Regions from separate parts of the Gilliamella sp. B3892 genome, predicted to be linked through region 1. Evidence: riboswitches for the same ligand, from Rfam matches in the RefSeq annotation. Region 1 holds a riboswitch; the other holds the start of a gene.
The links. Region 1 has a riboswitch for preQ1 ahead of queD (6-carboxytetrahydropterin synthase QueD). Riboswitches for the same ligand answer to the same signal wherever they lie in the genome.
Positions count from the first base shown of each region.

Region 2: another riboswitch for preQ1. It lies ahead of queF (preQ(1) synthase); the one in region 1 lies ahead of queD (6-carboxytetrahydropterin synthase QueD).

Region 1 is NZ_JAFNOK010000008.1:34,960-43,626, forward strand. Features, by position in the region: gene J3U74_RS08840 (hypothetical protein) at 1-528, shown strand, start outside; partial or broken gene bamD (outer membrane protein assembly factor BamD) at 711-1,433, opposite strand; gene rluD (23S rRNA pseudouridine(1911/1915/1917) synthase RluD) at 1,527-2,501, shown strand; gene pgeF (peptidoglycan editing factor PgeF) at 2,510-3,274, shown strand; gene J3U74_RS08860 (7-carboxy-7-deazaguanine synthase QueE) at 3,609-4,223, opposite strand; gene queD (6-carboxytetrahydropterin synthase QueD) at 4,226-4,648, opposite strand; PreQ1 riboswitch class I at 4,652-4,697, opposite strand; gene clpB (ATP-dependent chaperone ClpB) at 4,983-7,553, shown strand; gene J3U74_RS08875 (hypothetical protein) at 7,654-8,247, opposite strand; gene J3U74_RS08880 (Cof-type HAD-IIB family hydrolase) at 8,630-8,667, shown strand, end outside.
Region 2 is NZ_JAFNOK010000001.1:576,693-585,359, forward strand. Features, by position in the region: gene J3U74_RS02525 (DNA polymerase III subunit psi) at 1-284, opposite strand, end outside; gene rsmC (16S rRNA (guanine(1207)-N(2))-methyltransferase RsmC) at 374-1,411, shown strand; gene hemN (oxygen-independent coproporphyrinogen III oxidase) at 1,630-3,030, opposite strand; gene yihI (Der GTPase-activating protein YihI) at 3,320-3,820, opposite strand; gene coaA (type I pantothenate kinase) at 3,987-4,922, shown strand; gene J3U74_RS02550 (DUF1090 domain-containing protein) at 4,940-5,377, shown strand; PreQ1 riboswitch class I at 5,634-5,678, shown strand; gene queF (preQ(1) synthase) at 5,681-6,154, shown strand; gene queC (7-cyano-7-deazaguanine synthase QueC) at 6,182-6,841, shown strand; gene J3U74_RS02565 (acyltransferase family protein) at 6,863-8,023, shown strand; gene J3U74_RS02570 (7-cyano-7-deazaguanine/7-aminomethyl-7-deazaguanine transporter) at 8,141-8,667, shown strand, end outside.

The sequences.
Region 1 (8,667 bases):
TTTTATTTATTTATCTTTTTATTTATCTCTGATGCTGTCATGCCTTTGATCCCCAAACAATATTTTAAGGTGATTTTTTTTGGTGGTATCATTGTGTTGAGCTTACTTACTGGCGTTTTGTTTGCTATAAGTATTGTGAGTTTATTCCGTAAAAAAATGACGATTAATGCCAATTCATATTCGATTAATATTGATGACCATAAAAAATTGAATCAAGTGTTTCAATGGTCAGCATTACAAAAAGTAATAATATTGAAAGTCGAAAACACTGGTTGGGTTAATCAAACACTTATCCTTGAGTTTGACAATAAGCGTATTAAAATGCTGACAGTAATGGGAAGAATTCCACTATTATTCAAAAAAGATATCGATCAATTTTTTGAATTCGCACAATATCTTCATGAACAAGTTCTCAAACCAGATTTTACATTAATCTCTGAGGATGAAACTTTATCATCTAAAACAGCTGAATTTCTAGTGAATGCTTCACATGATTTAGAAAATCGTTACCTTTATGTCAGAAAGTAGGTCATGCGCATTTATTTTTTATACATTGTGATAAAACAATGGCTATTTAAATGTTTAAATAGCCATCAACTGTTTTGATAAACTTTAACTGCCCTTAATTGGTGAGTATATTAGCCACCATTAAACACACTTAAGAAACGTGAGAAGAATGATTTTTTCTCTTCAACTGGTATATTTTCGATATTGGCTTGAATAAGTTCATCAACTTTTTTGGCTTCATCAACTAAACCCAGTTCGTTATAGGCATTACGCATCAATAATAATGCTGATTTAGTTGAGTCAGTATCAGGGAACATTGCCAGCATTTGGGTGACACGATTGATAACTGCAACATAAGCGCCACGTTTAGTATAAAATTGCGCTACTTTTAATTCATATCGAGCCATGCGATTTTTCAAAAAGACTAATCGTTTTTTGGCATCTGCTGCATATTGGCTAGTTGGAAAACTGGAAACTAAATAAGTAAAATCTTTAAATGCGGCGGCAGCGAATTCTGGATCACGATCAGAACGGTCAACGTTAAACCACCCCTGAATCATATTATCGTCTTGAGCCATATTGGTAATACCACGCATATAAATAACCCAATCGATGTTTGGATGCGTTGGATTCAATTTTAAAAAGCGGTCGATCGAGGCTATAGCAAGGGGTAAGTCAGCAGATTTGTAATAGGCATAAATTAAATCGAGTTGCACTTGCTGGGAGTACGGACCGAATGGATAGCTTTTATCCATTGCCTCTAAAATCGTGATACTGGATTTGATATTGCCATTTTCAAGCTCTGATTTAGCTTTACTGTGCAGTTCAATCTCTGGTACATATTCAACTTCGGGTTTGGTTGAGGTACAGCCTATTAGCGCACCACATAGAGCGATAGCTAACAAAGAGTGTAAATGTAATTTCATTCAGTTTTCAATCCAAAATATAATTAAACATTAAAGGCTAGGATTAGTATATAATACTCTAAAACAGATGAGCTTAAAATAGATAAATTACACATGCAAGAGTTAAAATTATCAACTGAAATTGAAGCAAGCCAACTGGGAATGCGTTTAGATCAAGCATTATCAGAGCTTTTTCCCGATTATTCACGCTCAAGAATTAAAGATTGGATCGTTAACAATAAAGTGATGGTTAATAACGATATTGTTAACAAACCTAAAGAAAAAGTACTGGGCGGTGAAAAAATAACGATCAATGCTGAAATTGAAGAAGAGACCTATCATCAACCGGAAAATATTCCACTTGATATCGTTTATGAAGATGATGATATTTTAGTTATCAATAAACCTCGTGACCTTGTTGTGCACCCCGGTGCCGGCAATCCAAATGGTACGGTTTTAAATGCGTTGCTTTATCACTATCCGGAGATAGCACGGGTACCACGAGCGGGTATAGTGCATCGGCTTGATAAAGATACCACCGGACTTATGGTTGTGGCTAAAACCATTGTTGCTCAAACGCATCTGGTTGAATCACTCCAATTACGTGAAATTACACGTGAGTATGAAGCGGTTGCTATGGGGATTATTACCGCCGGTGGGACAATCGATCAGCCGATTACTCGTCATCCGACTAAACGCACTCATATGGCTGTTTTTCCAACCGGCAAGCCTGCGACTACCCATTATCGTGTTATGGAAAAGTACCGCTTACATACTCGTTTAAGACTGCGGTTAGAGACCGGTCGAACTCACCAAATCCGTGTCCATATGGCGCATATAGCGCATCCTTTAGTGGGCGATCCTCTCTATGGCGGTCGTCCAAGACCACCAAAAGGAGCGAGTGAATCGTTTATTCAAACTTTACGTAATTTTGACAGACAAGCTTTACATGCTACTATGTTAAAACTGTTTCATCCGGTCACTGGTGAACAAATGCAATGGCATGCACCTATTCCGGATGATATGCAAAAATTAATACAAGCATTACAAGAAGATACAGAACTTCATAAAGATGAAATAGATTGGTAACAAATATGATTAAATCGATTTACCCCTACTGGTCAGCGCCAAAAAATATTCGGGCATTTACTTCAACACGAATCGGAGGCGTCAGTAAGGCGCCTTATGATAGCTTAAATTTAGGTAGTCGAACGGCTGATAATTTAACCGATGTTTGTCAAAATCGTCAGCGTATAATTGAAGCCGAGCATATTCCCAGCGAGCCATATTGGTTAAATCAAACGCATAGTAATAAAGTCCTTGATATCTCATCGATTCCCCTTCAAGCCCCGAGCGGCATTATAAATCAAAACGAAGCTCAAGCAGATGCTTCTTATACCAGTCAAGCTAAACAAGTGAGTGTTGTGTTAACCGCTGACTGTATGCCGGTACTCTTTTGTTCAATCAAAGGCGATGAGGTTGCCGCTGCTCACGCCGGTTGGCGAGGGCTTTGTAATGGTATTTTAGAAGAAACCGTGAAAAAGTTTTCTTGTCCGGTCAATGAAATTTTAGCGTGGCTTGGGCCGGCTATTAGTCAACAAAAGTTTGAAGTCGGGGAAGAAGTCAAGCAAGCCTTTGAACAAGTTGACGCTAAAGCCAGTGCGGCTTTTAAATTAATTAATGCAAATCAGCAAAAATATTTGGCCAACCTTTATTTAATTGCCAAACAACGTTTGCAAGCAATGGGCATTTTAAAAATTTTTGGTGGTGATTATTGTACCTATATCGAGCAAGACAAATTCTTTTCGTATCGTCGTGATCAGACCACCGGCCGAATGGCAACGATGATTTGGTTTGAATAACATTACGATTGGATTCAACTTCATTATTTTTTACATCGAAAGCCTAATTATGCTCTTGCATAGAGTCTTCCTATTATTGCGTTTTTATCGCTGATAAAAGCGGCAGTAGCTCATTTTCCTATCGTTTATACTTCATCTTGATAAACGGTATTTTTTAATTCAATCTATAAGGCTAAAATAACAAATCCAATCCGCCTTATTGTTCCACTTAGGCGCTTGAAAGATTAATTTAAATCCGCTTCAAATAATAAAAACAAGATATGCCTCTTAGCCATTGCCGAACATGTTTTTTAGTTGTCAGGTAAAGCGTGCGACTGAATCGGTTTTAATGCAATTATTCGATGCCAGCAAATTTATGAGTCTGCAAACTTAACAGCCATTTATTGTTTTCGCGACCCTCATTAATTTTGCCTAACAAAGTAATAGTGTCATGCATATTCATCACGCCATTATTTTCACAAGGGGAAAGATAATAGCGTTTTGCATCAATTTGCTTTTCAATATATTGGCAAAATGGTAGAAAATCGGGGTGATTTTCGACAACAATTCGCACTTCGTCGGCGAGCGGTTGGGCGATTTTTTGATAGCGAGATTGATAGCAAAATTTAGGGCTTAGTGCGATATAGTCAATCAACAGATCGACTTTGCCAAGACCATTACTCTCAATGGCAATAAAATAACCGGCTTGTTTGAGTGATAAGAGCAGCTCCGGCAACGCTTTAACCATAGTCGGCTCACCGCCGGTGATAATAATATTTTTGCTTTGATACTGCTTAAGCGTTGCTAATAGTTGCGTTAAGGTAAATCGGCTAAATTGGCGAAAATCGGTATCACACCATGCACAATTCAAATTACAACCGGCAAAGCGAATAAAAATTGCCGGCATACCAGTATTGTAACCTTCGCCCTGTAAAGATTCGAAGATTTCAACAATGCGAAATTCAGTCATTTTTAGCTCCGGCGGTACTCGCAGTAAGATGTCGGGGTTTCCCAAAGTTTGATCATCGAAACGGGTAGATATTGCGCTAAGCAATCGAAGATGTATTGACTCATTCCTTCAGCAGTTGTACGGCATGGAAAGGCAAAAATTTTACGATCCATCTGCTTTAATAAATCGGCAATCCGGCACTCGTTAGCGTTATTTTGGTTGTATAAATAAGCATGATCGAGCGGATCAACAATATGTTGTTTAACAATTGCTTTTAAATCAGCGTAATCCATGACCATATCAGCACTTGAGCCGCTGGTAATAAGTTCACCACTGATCTCCACTAATAAGCGATAGGTATGACCGTGCAGGTTATGACATTTTTTATTATGCCCGTCTAACATATGACAAGCATCAAATTGAAACTCTTTAGCTATTTTGAACATGATATTATCCTAGTTTTTTTACGTGGGATGGGTTACGAACCACGGTTAGATGACCTAACAAAACGAGCGGCTAATATAATCGATAAACATTGATTTGTCATCTTTCAATTGTCATTTAATGATAGTTTAAGTAAACTGATGCGGTGATTTTCATCACGTTTTCTAATACAAGGTTAACTGTGTCTTATTTGCGTTGTTTTGTTGTATAAATTCTGTAAAAAAATATTCTCAATCAGCTCTTGAAATTTCATCTTCCACACTCATTTAGTGATCATGCAAATGGATTGAATGCTTCGCCATTTGATCCAAATCTATTGCACAGGAGATAAATAATATGAGGTTAGACAAACTCACAAATAAATTTCAACAAGCTTTAGCTGATGCGCAGTCTTTAGCATTAGGTAAAGATAATCAATATATCGAGCCTGTTCATGTACTTTCCGCCATGCTCAATCAAGAAGGCAGTAGTGTTAAACCATTATTAGCTTCGGCTGGCGCTAATATCGCTCTATTACAACAAGAATTAATTCAAGCGATTGATCGTTTGCCGCAAGTACAAGGTGCAGGCGGTGATGTGATACCTTCACAAGATTTTATTCGAGTACTAAATCTTTGTGACAAATTATCGCAAAAAAATGGCGATAGTTATATCTCATCTGAACTATTTATATTAGCCGCTTTAGAAGATAAAGGCAGTTTAAGTGACATACTTAAACGTAGTGGCGTGACGAAAGATAAATTTAATCAGGCGGTAAATCAAGTAAGAGGTAATGATAACGTGAACGATCCTAATGCAGAAGATCAACGTGGTGCGTTGAAAAAATACACTATCGATTTAACCGAACGTGCTGAACAAGGCAAACTCGATCCGGTTATTGGTCGTGATGAAGAGATTCGCCGTACTATACAAGTATTGCAACGTCGTACCAAAAATAACCCGGTACTTATTGGTGAGCCGGGGGTCGGTAAAACCGCTATCGTTGAAGGTTTAGCACAGCGTATTGTTAATCGTGAAGTACCGGAAGGGTTACGTAACAAACGTGTTTTATCATTAGATATGGGTGCTTTGATTGCCGGCGCTAAATATCGTGGTGAATTTGAAGAGCGTCTTAAAGCAGTACTTAAAGATATCGCTAAAGAAGAAGGTCGTATCATTCTGTTTATTGATGAGATTCATACCATGGTTGGGGCAGGGAAAAGTGATGGTGCGATGGATGCCGGTAATATGTTAAAACCCGCATTGGCTCGTGGTGAATTGCACTGCGTGGGCGCAACCACTCTTGATGAATATCGTCAATATATTGAGAAAGATCCTGCGTTAGAACGCCGTTTCCAAAAAGTCTATGTGGCAGAACCAAGTGTTGAAGATACGATTGCCATTTTACGTGGTTTGAAAGAGCGTTATGAAATTCACCACCACGTACAAATTACCGATCCGGCTATTGTGGCGGCGGCAACGTTATCGCATCGTTATATTTCAGACCGTATGTTACCGGATAAAGCAATCGATTTAATTGATGAAGCGGCTTCGAGCATTCGTATGCAAATGGATTCTAAACCGGAATCATTAGATCGCCTTGAAAGACGCATTATTCAGCTAAAACTTGAGCAACAAGCACTTAAGAAAGAGTCTGATGATGCAAGTAAAAAACGACTTGAGATGCTAAATGATGAACTCGCTGAGAAAGAAAAACAATATGCGTCACTTGAAGAAGAATGGAAGTCAGAGAAGGCAGCAGTTTCGGGCACTCAAACTATCAAAACAGAGTTGGAGAAAGCTCGCACTGAAATAGAGCAAGCACGCCGTGCCGGTGATTTAAACAAAATGTCAGAATTACAATATGGCAAAATCCCGGAATTGGAAAAGAAACTTGCCTCAGCGACACAGTTAGAAGGCAAAACCATGAAGTTATTGCGTAACAAAGTCACCGATAACGAAATTGCCGAAGTATTATCGAAAGCAACCGGTATTCCTGTTTCCAGAATGCTCGAAAGCGAAAAAGATAAATTACTACACATGGAAGATGCGTTACATAAACGTGTTATTGGTCAAGATGAAGCGGTGGTTGCGGTGGCTAATGCGATTCGTCGTAGTCGTGCCGGGCTTTCTGATCCAAATAAACCGATCGGATCGTTCTTATTCTTAGGTCCAACTGGTGTAGGTAAAACTGAGCTTTGTAAAGCACTGGCAAACTTTATGTTTGATAGTGAAGATGCCATGGTGCGGATTGATATGTCAGAATTTATGGAAAAACACTCAGTTGCTCGATTAATTGGTGCGCCTCCGGGATACGTTGGTTACGAAGAAGGTGGCTATTTAACCGAAGCGGTAAGACGTCGACCATATTCAGTCATTTTACTTGATGAGGTTGAAAAAGCGCATCCGGATGTCTTTAATATTTTATTACAAGTATTAGATGACGGTCGCTTAACCGACGGGCAAGGTCGTACGGTTGATTTCCGCAATACGGTAATTATTATGACCTCTAATTTAGGCTCAGATCTTATTCAAGGTCAAGTCGAGTTAAGTTACGACGAAATGAAAGCGTTAGTGATGACTGTTGTCACTAAACACTTTAGACCGGAATTTATCAATCGTATTGACGAAACAGTGGTCTTCCACCCACTAGGTCAAGAAAACATTAAAGCGATTGCTAAAATTCAATTGGCACATGTTGAAAAACGCTTAGAAGAACGAGGCTATGAATTAGAAATCTCTGATGCCGCATTAGAACAGCTTGCGAAAGTTGGCTTCGATCCAATTTATGGTGCAAGACCGTTAAAACGTGCAATTCAACAAGAGATTGAAAATCCGTTAGCTCAACAAATTTTAGCAGGGAAATTAGTGCCGGGTAAAACCATTCATTTGGACTTAGTCGGTGATAATATTGAAGCTAAACAGTAATTTGTGTGATTGAATAATGAAAATAAAAACCGGAAAACATGATGTTTTCCGGTTTTTTTATTGGTAATGATTACTGAACAAATAATCTTAAGTAGCCTAATTATAAAGGACTGACTTTAGAGAATTTAAAGATAAATTCAGGCTCTTTGACTTTACCGTCTAAAGTCAAACTTGATTCATAAATACAAGTATCGCTATCATCAAAGAATTGACCGGAAAATTTCACTTTTTGACCTTTCTTTAGGTTAGCAACAGCATCAAACAGTGGTGTAGAAGGTTGAATTAATGTGTTATGGAAACTATCCGAAATTGCGTTATTCCAAGTTTCGACATAAACATTTTTAGCTATTTCAATCTTTAAAATGCCCAGACCGTCTGAATTGGAATCAATTTTGCTTACTGTTCCAATCCAATCTTCGACCGTTAATGGTCCCATATTGGCACAAATCGTTTTGTTTCTTTCTCTTAGCGCATTACCTTTTTGCATATCATTATCAGCTTTTTTGGCTTTATCAATAGCGAGTAATGATGCATCGATTAAAACAGTTTGATTAGCGGGATACTGAATTTCCGGCTCAGACTCCTTTTTGCTCTCACTGCTATTACCGGCAAAAATGGCTAAGACTAAGAAGCCTACGCCGGCAATAATAATTTTTTTGCTTAAAGACATCTTCTTTTTGGTTGCGTCAGTCATAAAACATTCCTTTTTATTTCCATTGACTATAAAAAAAGCGATCACAGTTTAGATGAATCTCATTTTTTCTACAACACTGTTTTATTAATCATGGCTAAGCATTTTGTTCGTTTTACCATGCTCGATGTTGATGCATTGTTGATATTAGCAGTTAAACTTAGCTGTTTTATTGACTTGTCATCTGACCGAAATGTGATATTAATGCTTAAGATATCATCAGTATCAACACCATTAAAAAATAGCGTTGAGATTGCTCTATTAATAAGGATTACAATAATTCATCAAAAATAGAACAAGCATTAATCTTGCTAAATATTGCATAAAGTTGCATAATCAATCACGGTAATGATCTATCTCGTAAAATAAGTGAAAGGAAAAATGTATGATTAAGTTAATTATCAGTGATTTAGATGGTACTTT
Region 2 (8,667 bases), on a different contig from region 1:
CAGCGCTCATCCGGTTGTGTATCAATAAACCAAACCACTTGTTTGATTTCATCAGGCGATACGATTAACTGCGCAGGAGTGAGCACCAATACTTGGTCTTGGTCAAGATTAATGGCTCTTAAAATATCAAAATAGATTTTCTGCATCGGTTTTTGTTCGGCAACCACAATTAAACGGATTTGGTTGCTAATCTGTGTTGCCATTTCGCCTTTAAAAACAGTTGGTTTACGCAAAACGTACTGCGTAATTTGGCATTGTTGCAGATACCAATCTTGTTCAGTCATTATCAATTACGGTTTTTTTGTTAGAGATTAAGAGGGCTTAATTGTATAATCATCCACTAAAATTATAAAGGTTTTTTCATTGAGGTAATATGGCAACATCTGCTTACACTCCCGCCAGTCAGGTTATTGAACGACATCAAACATTTTTTAACGATAAAAATGTGATCATCGCTGGCGATATTCAAGATAGCTACCCAACTGTTTTATCCGCTAAACAGGTCAAAATTCATTGCACGCAGTTTCATACTTATTTGCGTTTAAAAAATAGTCATCGTGCACAGATCAGCTTCTCATTACTGCCCGAAGCTGAGTTTTATGTTGGCATGGATACACTTATCTATTATTGGCCAAAAACCAAAAGTGAAGCCCAGTTTCAGCTCTCTTATTTATTGCATAATATGCCTAAAGGCAGCGATATTTTTATCGTCGGTGAGAACAGAACAGGTGTAAAAAGTGTTGAAGCACTGTTGGCCGATTTTGGCACAATCCAAAAAATTGATAGCGCAAGGCGCTGTGGCTTGTACCATTTTCAAGCTGAAAGCCGGTTAGCATTCGAGCTTAGCCAATGGTGGTTAACTTATCATTTAACCATTGATAATCATGATATTGAAGTAAAAAGTTTGCCGGGCGTGTTTAGCCAAAAAGGGTTAGATGCCGGAAGTGAATTACTGCTAAATGCACTGCTTGACCGGCAAGATATTGTCAAAGGTCAAGTATTGGATGTTGGGTGCGGATCGGGGATCTTATCAACCGTCATCGGCAAACTCAATCCGGACGTTGATTTAACGTTATCTGATGTCAGTAGTGCAGCGCTTGCTTCAAGCAATGCGACGTTAGCTGCAAATCAGCTTAAAGGAACAGTGGTGGCCAGTGATGTCTTTTCCAATTTAACGGATAAGTATCATCTTATTATTTCTAATCCGCCTTTCCATGACGGCAAGGAGACCAGCTATACCGCTGTTAATACCTTGATCAAAGAAGCTAAAAAACATCTTAAACTTAATGGCTATCTATGTATTGTGGCAAACTCATTTTTACCGTATCAAGCCATTTTAGATGAAACGTTTAAAAGTGTTGAATTGATTGCACAAACAACTAAATTTAAAGTCTATTTAGCCAGTCACTAAGAAGGTATGTTGCTTTGATTGAAAGTCAATTTAATCAAAGCAACAATTGGTCAATTTTCTCGATTGATAATAGCACTAAAGGCAATTGGAGAAAGTAGGGAAAAGATTCAGCAACAAATCTAAAACCGAAATCTTCAGTAGATAACAATTTGGGCTGTCATGCTTTACCTACTGCTGTGTTGCAATGATAAGGCTATCTAAAATTACTCTGTCTAACGTTAAATCACCCTTGAAAACTGTTGCTGACGTGCCATACGGCGCATATAGGTATCAAAGCACATACAGATATTGCGAATCAATAAATGACCTTTTGGCTGCACTTCAATAACATGTTGACTAATGGTGACTAAGCCGTCGCTTTCAAGCGGTTTTAACAAAGCGAGATCTTGAGCAAAATAGTCATCAAATACAATCTGATATTGTTGCTCAATAGTGGTTTTATCTAAGTAAAAATGGCAAATGAGTTGCTTAATAACATCACGGCGGATCTTATCATCGAGGCTTAAATTAAACCCTTTCCATAAACCATTACCTTTTGTAGCAATCTGATTTTGATAAATCTTGAGATCTTTTTGATTTTGCGCATAACTATCGCCAAGCATACTAATCGCCGATACCCCAAGTCCTAATAAGTCAGCTTCTCCTTGTGTGGTATAGCCTTGAAAATTACGGTGGAGTTTATTTTGTTGTTGGGCAATGGCGAGTTCGTCGCTCGGTTTAGCAAAGTGATCCATACCAATAAATTGGTAGCCTGATTGCGTTAATTTTTCAATACTGGTTTGTAAGATTTGCAGTTTTTCGCTTGCATTCGGCAGATCATGGTCTTTAATTTTACGTTGAGCAGCAAAGCGTGAAGGTAAATGAGCATAGTTAAATACGCTTAGTCTGTCCGGTGAGATATCAATCACTTTATTTAACGTTTCGGTAAAACTTGCAACCGTCTGTTTGGGTAAACCATAAATCAAATCTAAACTGATTGAAGCAAAATGGTTTTTACGTGCTTGTTTTATCAATTGACGAATTAAGTTTTCGTCCTGTTCACGATTGATTAAATTTTGGATTTCATGATTAAAATCTTGAATTCCCATACTTAATCGGTTGAAGCCTAAATTAGCTAAATGGTCGATTGTATCGGGCGTTATTTCACGTGGATCGATTTCAATCGATAGCTCGGCATCATCAGCAAAATGAAAATGCTGCTTAAGCGATGCCATAAGTCGTGCAATTTCCTCATTGGTTAAAAAGGTAGGGGTGCCGCCTCCCCAGTGCATTTGTGATACGGTGCGGTTTTTAAATAGCGGGGCACGACTTTCGATCTCTACATCAAGCGCATCTAAATATTGGGTAACTTTGTGTGTTTGCCGGGTGATGAGCTTGTTGCATCCGCAAAAATAACAAAGTTTATGGCAAAACGGAATATGGATATAGAGCGATAATGGGCGATCATGATAGCGTGTCGCTGCGGTGATAAAATCTTGCTCATTGAAACTCTCATTAAACTCGAGCGCCGTTGGATAAGAGGTATAACGTGGGCCGGAATAATTGTATTTTTCAATTAATGCTTGATCCCATAACTGAGTTTGCGTGGGATTATTTTGATTTAAACCTGAATTTGACATTGCTTTTTTTATAACCTTTTTCAGTGGCTTTATATTTTGTCTTCGATCTGGTTTTCATTTTGATTCGATTGGTCTTATGTAAAAATAATAACACGCAAATAAGTAACCCAAAATATAAACTTAACATAATTAACATTGGCATTATGATTGGCTCACCGGAATAAATTTATTCATAATCAAAATACCTATTTAAGGTGTAATTAACAGGTAGAATATAATTAACCGTCATTATATTCTACCCAATAATATTGATTATATTACAACTTAATTGAAAAATGGTTAAGATGAATTAATTGCGCTTTAACAAACTGACTATATCTTCTTTCTTGTCTAGCTCGTCTTCAAATTCGTCAAAATCTTCGTCGGTATAACCAAGCTCTTGCATCAATTGATCGATACGATTTAACTGCTTATCCAGATAATTTTGCTGTTCGGCAGTTAGCTTATGATCTTGTTCAACCAGATCGAGTAGCTGATCAAGTTTTGGATCATTTTCCAACTGTTCTAGCTCTTGCTGTGGTGTTAAGGTTTGCTTAACAGGCTTAGATTGTTTAACAGCCGGAGTGTGGGTTGCTTGTGGTTCAACCACTAATGATATCGGTTTTTTACTGCCTATTCGAGGGTCTTGACTAACTGAGTTTGCCTTTTTTGGGCGATTGTCACTATCGCCATTAAAGCGCGAACCGCTTGGTAACCCTTTGTGTTTGCGTTTACGCTTCAATTCACGAGATGCTTCATTAATCTCTTGACGCGTTTTTTTGGGTTTTTGTTTCGATTTATTTTTTAACATACAATCTCTGTCTAATTTTGACTAAATATTTACCTGCTATATTTTAACAGTAACTGATAAATATAGCTATGATGAACACGCTGAGTGAAATTCTGATTGTAAAAAATGGTAATTGTGTATAATCTGAGCCCAATAATTTGTTAGTGTGAAGCAGTGAGAATATAACATGAACAATCATTTGAGCCCTTATATGCAATTTAGCCGTCAAGAGTGGGCAAGCTTGCGTAATGCGGTACCAATGACTTTAAGCTCAACCGAGCTAAGCTCCTTACAAGGGATTAATGAAGATCTATCTATGGATGAAGTAAGTGAAATCTATTTACCTTTATCCAGATTGCTCAATTATTATATTAACAACTGTTTTAGTCGACAGGCAGTATTGGCCAAATTTTTAGGTAAAAGCCAAAAAATACCTTATGTCATTAGCATTGCCGGTAGTGTAGCTGTAGGGAAAAGTACGACAGCGCGCGTATTACAAGCGCTGTTAACACGTTGGCCTGAACATCGAAAAGTGGCATTAGTGACTACTGATGGATTTTTATATCCCAATAAATATCTCGAAGAACGAGGTATTATGAATAAAAAAGGCTTTCCGCAATCGTATGATATTAAAAAGCTGATCAACTTTGTGGCCGATGTAAAATCCGGTCAAGCGAAAGTTAAAGCGCCGGTTTATTCACATTTAGTTTACGATATTGTTGAAAACGAAGAGATTATTGTTGATAGCCCAGATATTCTCATTTTAGAAGGTTTAAACGTGTTACAAGGCACCATTAACTATCCGCAAGCGAATAATCGAGTATTTGTTTCTGATTATGTGGATTTTTCGATCTATGTCGATGCGGAGTTGTCGCTTTTACATGATTGGTATGTCAATCGATTTTTAAAATTCAGAGCAGGGGCATTTAGTGATCCTAACTCTTATTTTAATCACTATTCTCAGCTCCCGGAACAAGAAGCGATTAATATTGCCAACCGGCTTTGGCACGAGATTAATGAATTAAATTTAATTGAAAATATTTTACCGACTCGTGAAAGAGCCAGTTTAATTTTAACAAAAGGTAAGAATCACCAAGTGGATTGTGTGCAGTTAAGAAAATAAACTTAAGAGGAAACATTATGAAATCAATAATTAAGTCGTCTGTAAGTAAGTTTACACTGCTTTCATTTTTAACAACACTTACCCTAGGTGTTTGTGCAGCAAACGTTGATGATCATCAAGGGCAGACTTGTGCCGGCAAAAAAGAGGCGATTGAAGCGCAAATTGCTGAGGCACAAAAAACCGCTAATCTTGAGCGTGTTCAAGGATTAGAAAAAGCATTATTAAATGTCAAAATGCATTGTAATGATGATAGTTTAGAGGCCGAATATAAAAAAGATATTAATGAAAAAACTGAAAAAGTTGCCGAACGACAAAAAGATTTAGCTGAAGCAAAACTCAAAGGCGATGAGCAAAAAATTGCCCAAAAAACCTCGAAATTAAATGATGCTGAAAAAGAGTTAGCGCAAGCTAAAGACAAATTAGACAATTTTTACAAAGAACTGAAATCGAAATAAACGCTATTTTTGCAAGCTTTAATCTCTATTATCCTACAAATTAGTCATCCTAAGCAGAATAACGGTGTGAGTTATTTTGCTTAAGATGACAACTCATTAACTTAATACGCATTGATATTGAATAAGCAAAATGACGGCGTTTTCTATGTAAATCCAGTTTAATTTAAATCCAATGTAATTTGCCTTCACACCGTTATGGTTAGTTATTCACAAGCAGGCTGGACTTTTAGAACAAAAAAAGGTAAGGTGTGCGCCTTATCACGTGGTTCGTAAACCTCCCACGCAAAAAAACTAAGGAAAATTATGAGTAACGTTACACTACTAGGCGATCAGTCTGTTCGCTATCCAACTACCTATTGTCCGGAAATTCTCGAAACGTTTGACAATAAACATCCCGGTAATGACTATTTTGTTAAATTTAATTGCCCGGAATTTACCAGCCTTTGTCCTATCACAGGTCAACCTGATTTTGCGACGATTTATATTTCGTATGTGCCGAATATTAAAATGGTCGAAAGTAAATCACTTAAGCTCTATTTATTCAGCTTCCGTAATCATGGTGATTATCATGAAGATTGTATTAATATCATCATGAAAGATTTGATTAAATTAATGGATCCAAAATACATTGAAGTCTGGGGTAAATTTACACCTCGTGGCGGTATTTCTATCGATCCATATGCAAATTACGGTAAACTCGGCACTAACTGGGAACAAATTGCGCTTAATCGTTTAGCTAATCACGATCTTTATCCTGAAAAAGTCGATAATCGTTAATCTCATCATCCTAACAGGAAATTTTTAATGCAACATCGTAAAGCACTTGTGATATTTTCTGGTGGGCAAGATTCGACCACTTGCCTACTGCAAGCAATTGCTGATTATGGGCGTGAAAACGTTGAAACAATCAGCTTTCAATATGGTCAACGACATGCCATTGAGCTTGAAAAAGCCAAATGGATTGCTGACGATCTTGGTGTAAAGCAAACCGTCATTGACACTTCAGTGATTAAACAAACGACCAATAATGCCTTGATTGATGACTCGCAAGAGATTAAATCAGCTCAAGAAGGGAATTATCCTAATACCTTTGTTGACGGGCGTAATATGCTATTTTTATTGTTAGCCGGGTGTTATGCCAAACAGCAAGGTATTAAAGATATCATTATTGGCGTATGTGAAACCGATTTCAGTGGTTATCCGGATTGTCGAGATATCTTTATTAAATCCATGAATGTTTCGATGAATTTAGCCTTGGATTACACGTTTAACATCATCACCCCATTAATGTATCTGACTAAAGCGCAAACATGGGAAATGGCTGATAAACTCGGTTATCTTGATTATATCCGGCAACACACTCACACTTGTTATTATGGGGTTGACGGCGGATGTGGTCAGTGTCCTAGTTGCGAGTTACGTGAAAAAGGGTTAAATGAGTATCTAACCCATAGCACTAGATAGCATTATTTAAAGGGGAAATGCATGTCTGACAATCATCAACGATTAGTCTCATTGGATGTATTGCGAGGAATGACCATTGCAGGAATGATTTTAGTGAATAATCCCGGGTCGCCAAATGCTATTTATCCTTTACTTAGGCATGCTAAATGGAACGGGCTGACTTTTGCCGATCTCATCTTTCCATTATTTATGTTTATTATGGGAGTGTCGACTTATATTTCCTTAAATAAATTAGAATTTAAGCTTAATAAGATTCTGCTAATTAAAATTTTGAAAAGAACGCTGATCATTTTTGCTATTGGATTATTCATTGCTTGGTTTTCGGGTTTTCTTGCTTTGTATAAGCATTTTAATTGGCTGCCGTTTCATGAGCGGATGGTTGAATCTTTGTCTTGCATAGATCAAATCCGAATTATGGGCATTTTACAACGTTTAGCGATCTGTTATTTGTTTTCTTCTCTTATTATTTTATGTTTTGATAGAAAATATTTGCCTGTTCTGATCGTTCAAATATTATTCTTTTATTTTTTCATCTTATATTTGGGCGACGGGTTTGAGCAAAAAAATAACAACATTATTGCTAAAGTCGATAGAATGATTTTGGGTCAAGAGCGTATGTATCTGGATAATGGTATGTATTTTGAACCGGAAGGGGTATTAAGTACTTTTCCGGCCATTGCTCAAGTCCTTATCGGCTTTTGTATAGCCAAACAAATATTTGCGACTAATGTCAATGTCGACAAAATAAAAATCTTGATTAAATACGGAATAATTTTTTCAATAATAGGGTTTATTTTGAGTTTTATTTGCCCAATTAATAAAAAAATCTGGTCACCGTCATTTGTATTGGTGACTTGTGCTATAGGTTGTGTCTTATTTGCCTTATTAATTTGGTTGATTGATATCAAAAAATACAAAAACGCCGTTCATTGTTTTATCCCCTTTGGCATGAATTCGTTATTCATTTTTGTTATCGCCGGTATTATTTCGATTATAACGCGTAGAATGACGCTGGTTTTTCATTCTGATTCACTCAGTTTGCGACAATTTCTGTATTCAAAAGTTTTAGCGCAATATTTTGGAAACTATCCCAGTTCTTTTATCTATGCCTTATTCATTGTCGTGATTTGTTGGTTGATTGCTTTTATTTTATATAAAAAGCATTTTTTTATAACAATTTAAAAATATTAGATATCGATGTAATTAAATTCGGCTTATCCGACATTTTTAACCTTAATTACATCATTTTTACGTTAAAGATTATGGGTTCTCTCACCCCATTTAAAAAAGGAAACGAATATGTATTTGAATATTCACTCTGAAACACTTCAGAACAAATTTAATTCAGCTCAGCAGCGCAAGGCGCTTTGCTGGCTCTCTTTTTTTCATATTTTAGTTATTGCATCAAGCAATTATCTGGTACAAATCCCATTTGATATCTTCGGTTTTCATACCACTTGGGGAGCATTTACCTTTCCATTTATCTTTTTAACCACCGATTTAACCATTCGGGTATTTGGTGCTAGTCTTGCCAGAAAAATTATCTTTGTTGTTATGATACCGGCATTACTGTTCTCTTATTCCATTTCGGTTGTGTTTTTTGAAGGGCATTGGATGGGATTTTCAGCTTTATCTGATTTTAATACTTTTGTTTTTCGAATAGCATTAGCCAGTTTTGCCGCTTATTTGGTTGGGCAGCTTATGGACATTACTGTGTTTAATTATTTACGTAAAAATAAAGCATGGTGGGTTGCGCCTTCGGCATCAGCGGTGTTAGGTAATGGTATAGATACTATCGTCTTTTTTGCCATTGCCTTTTATCAAAG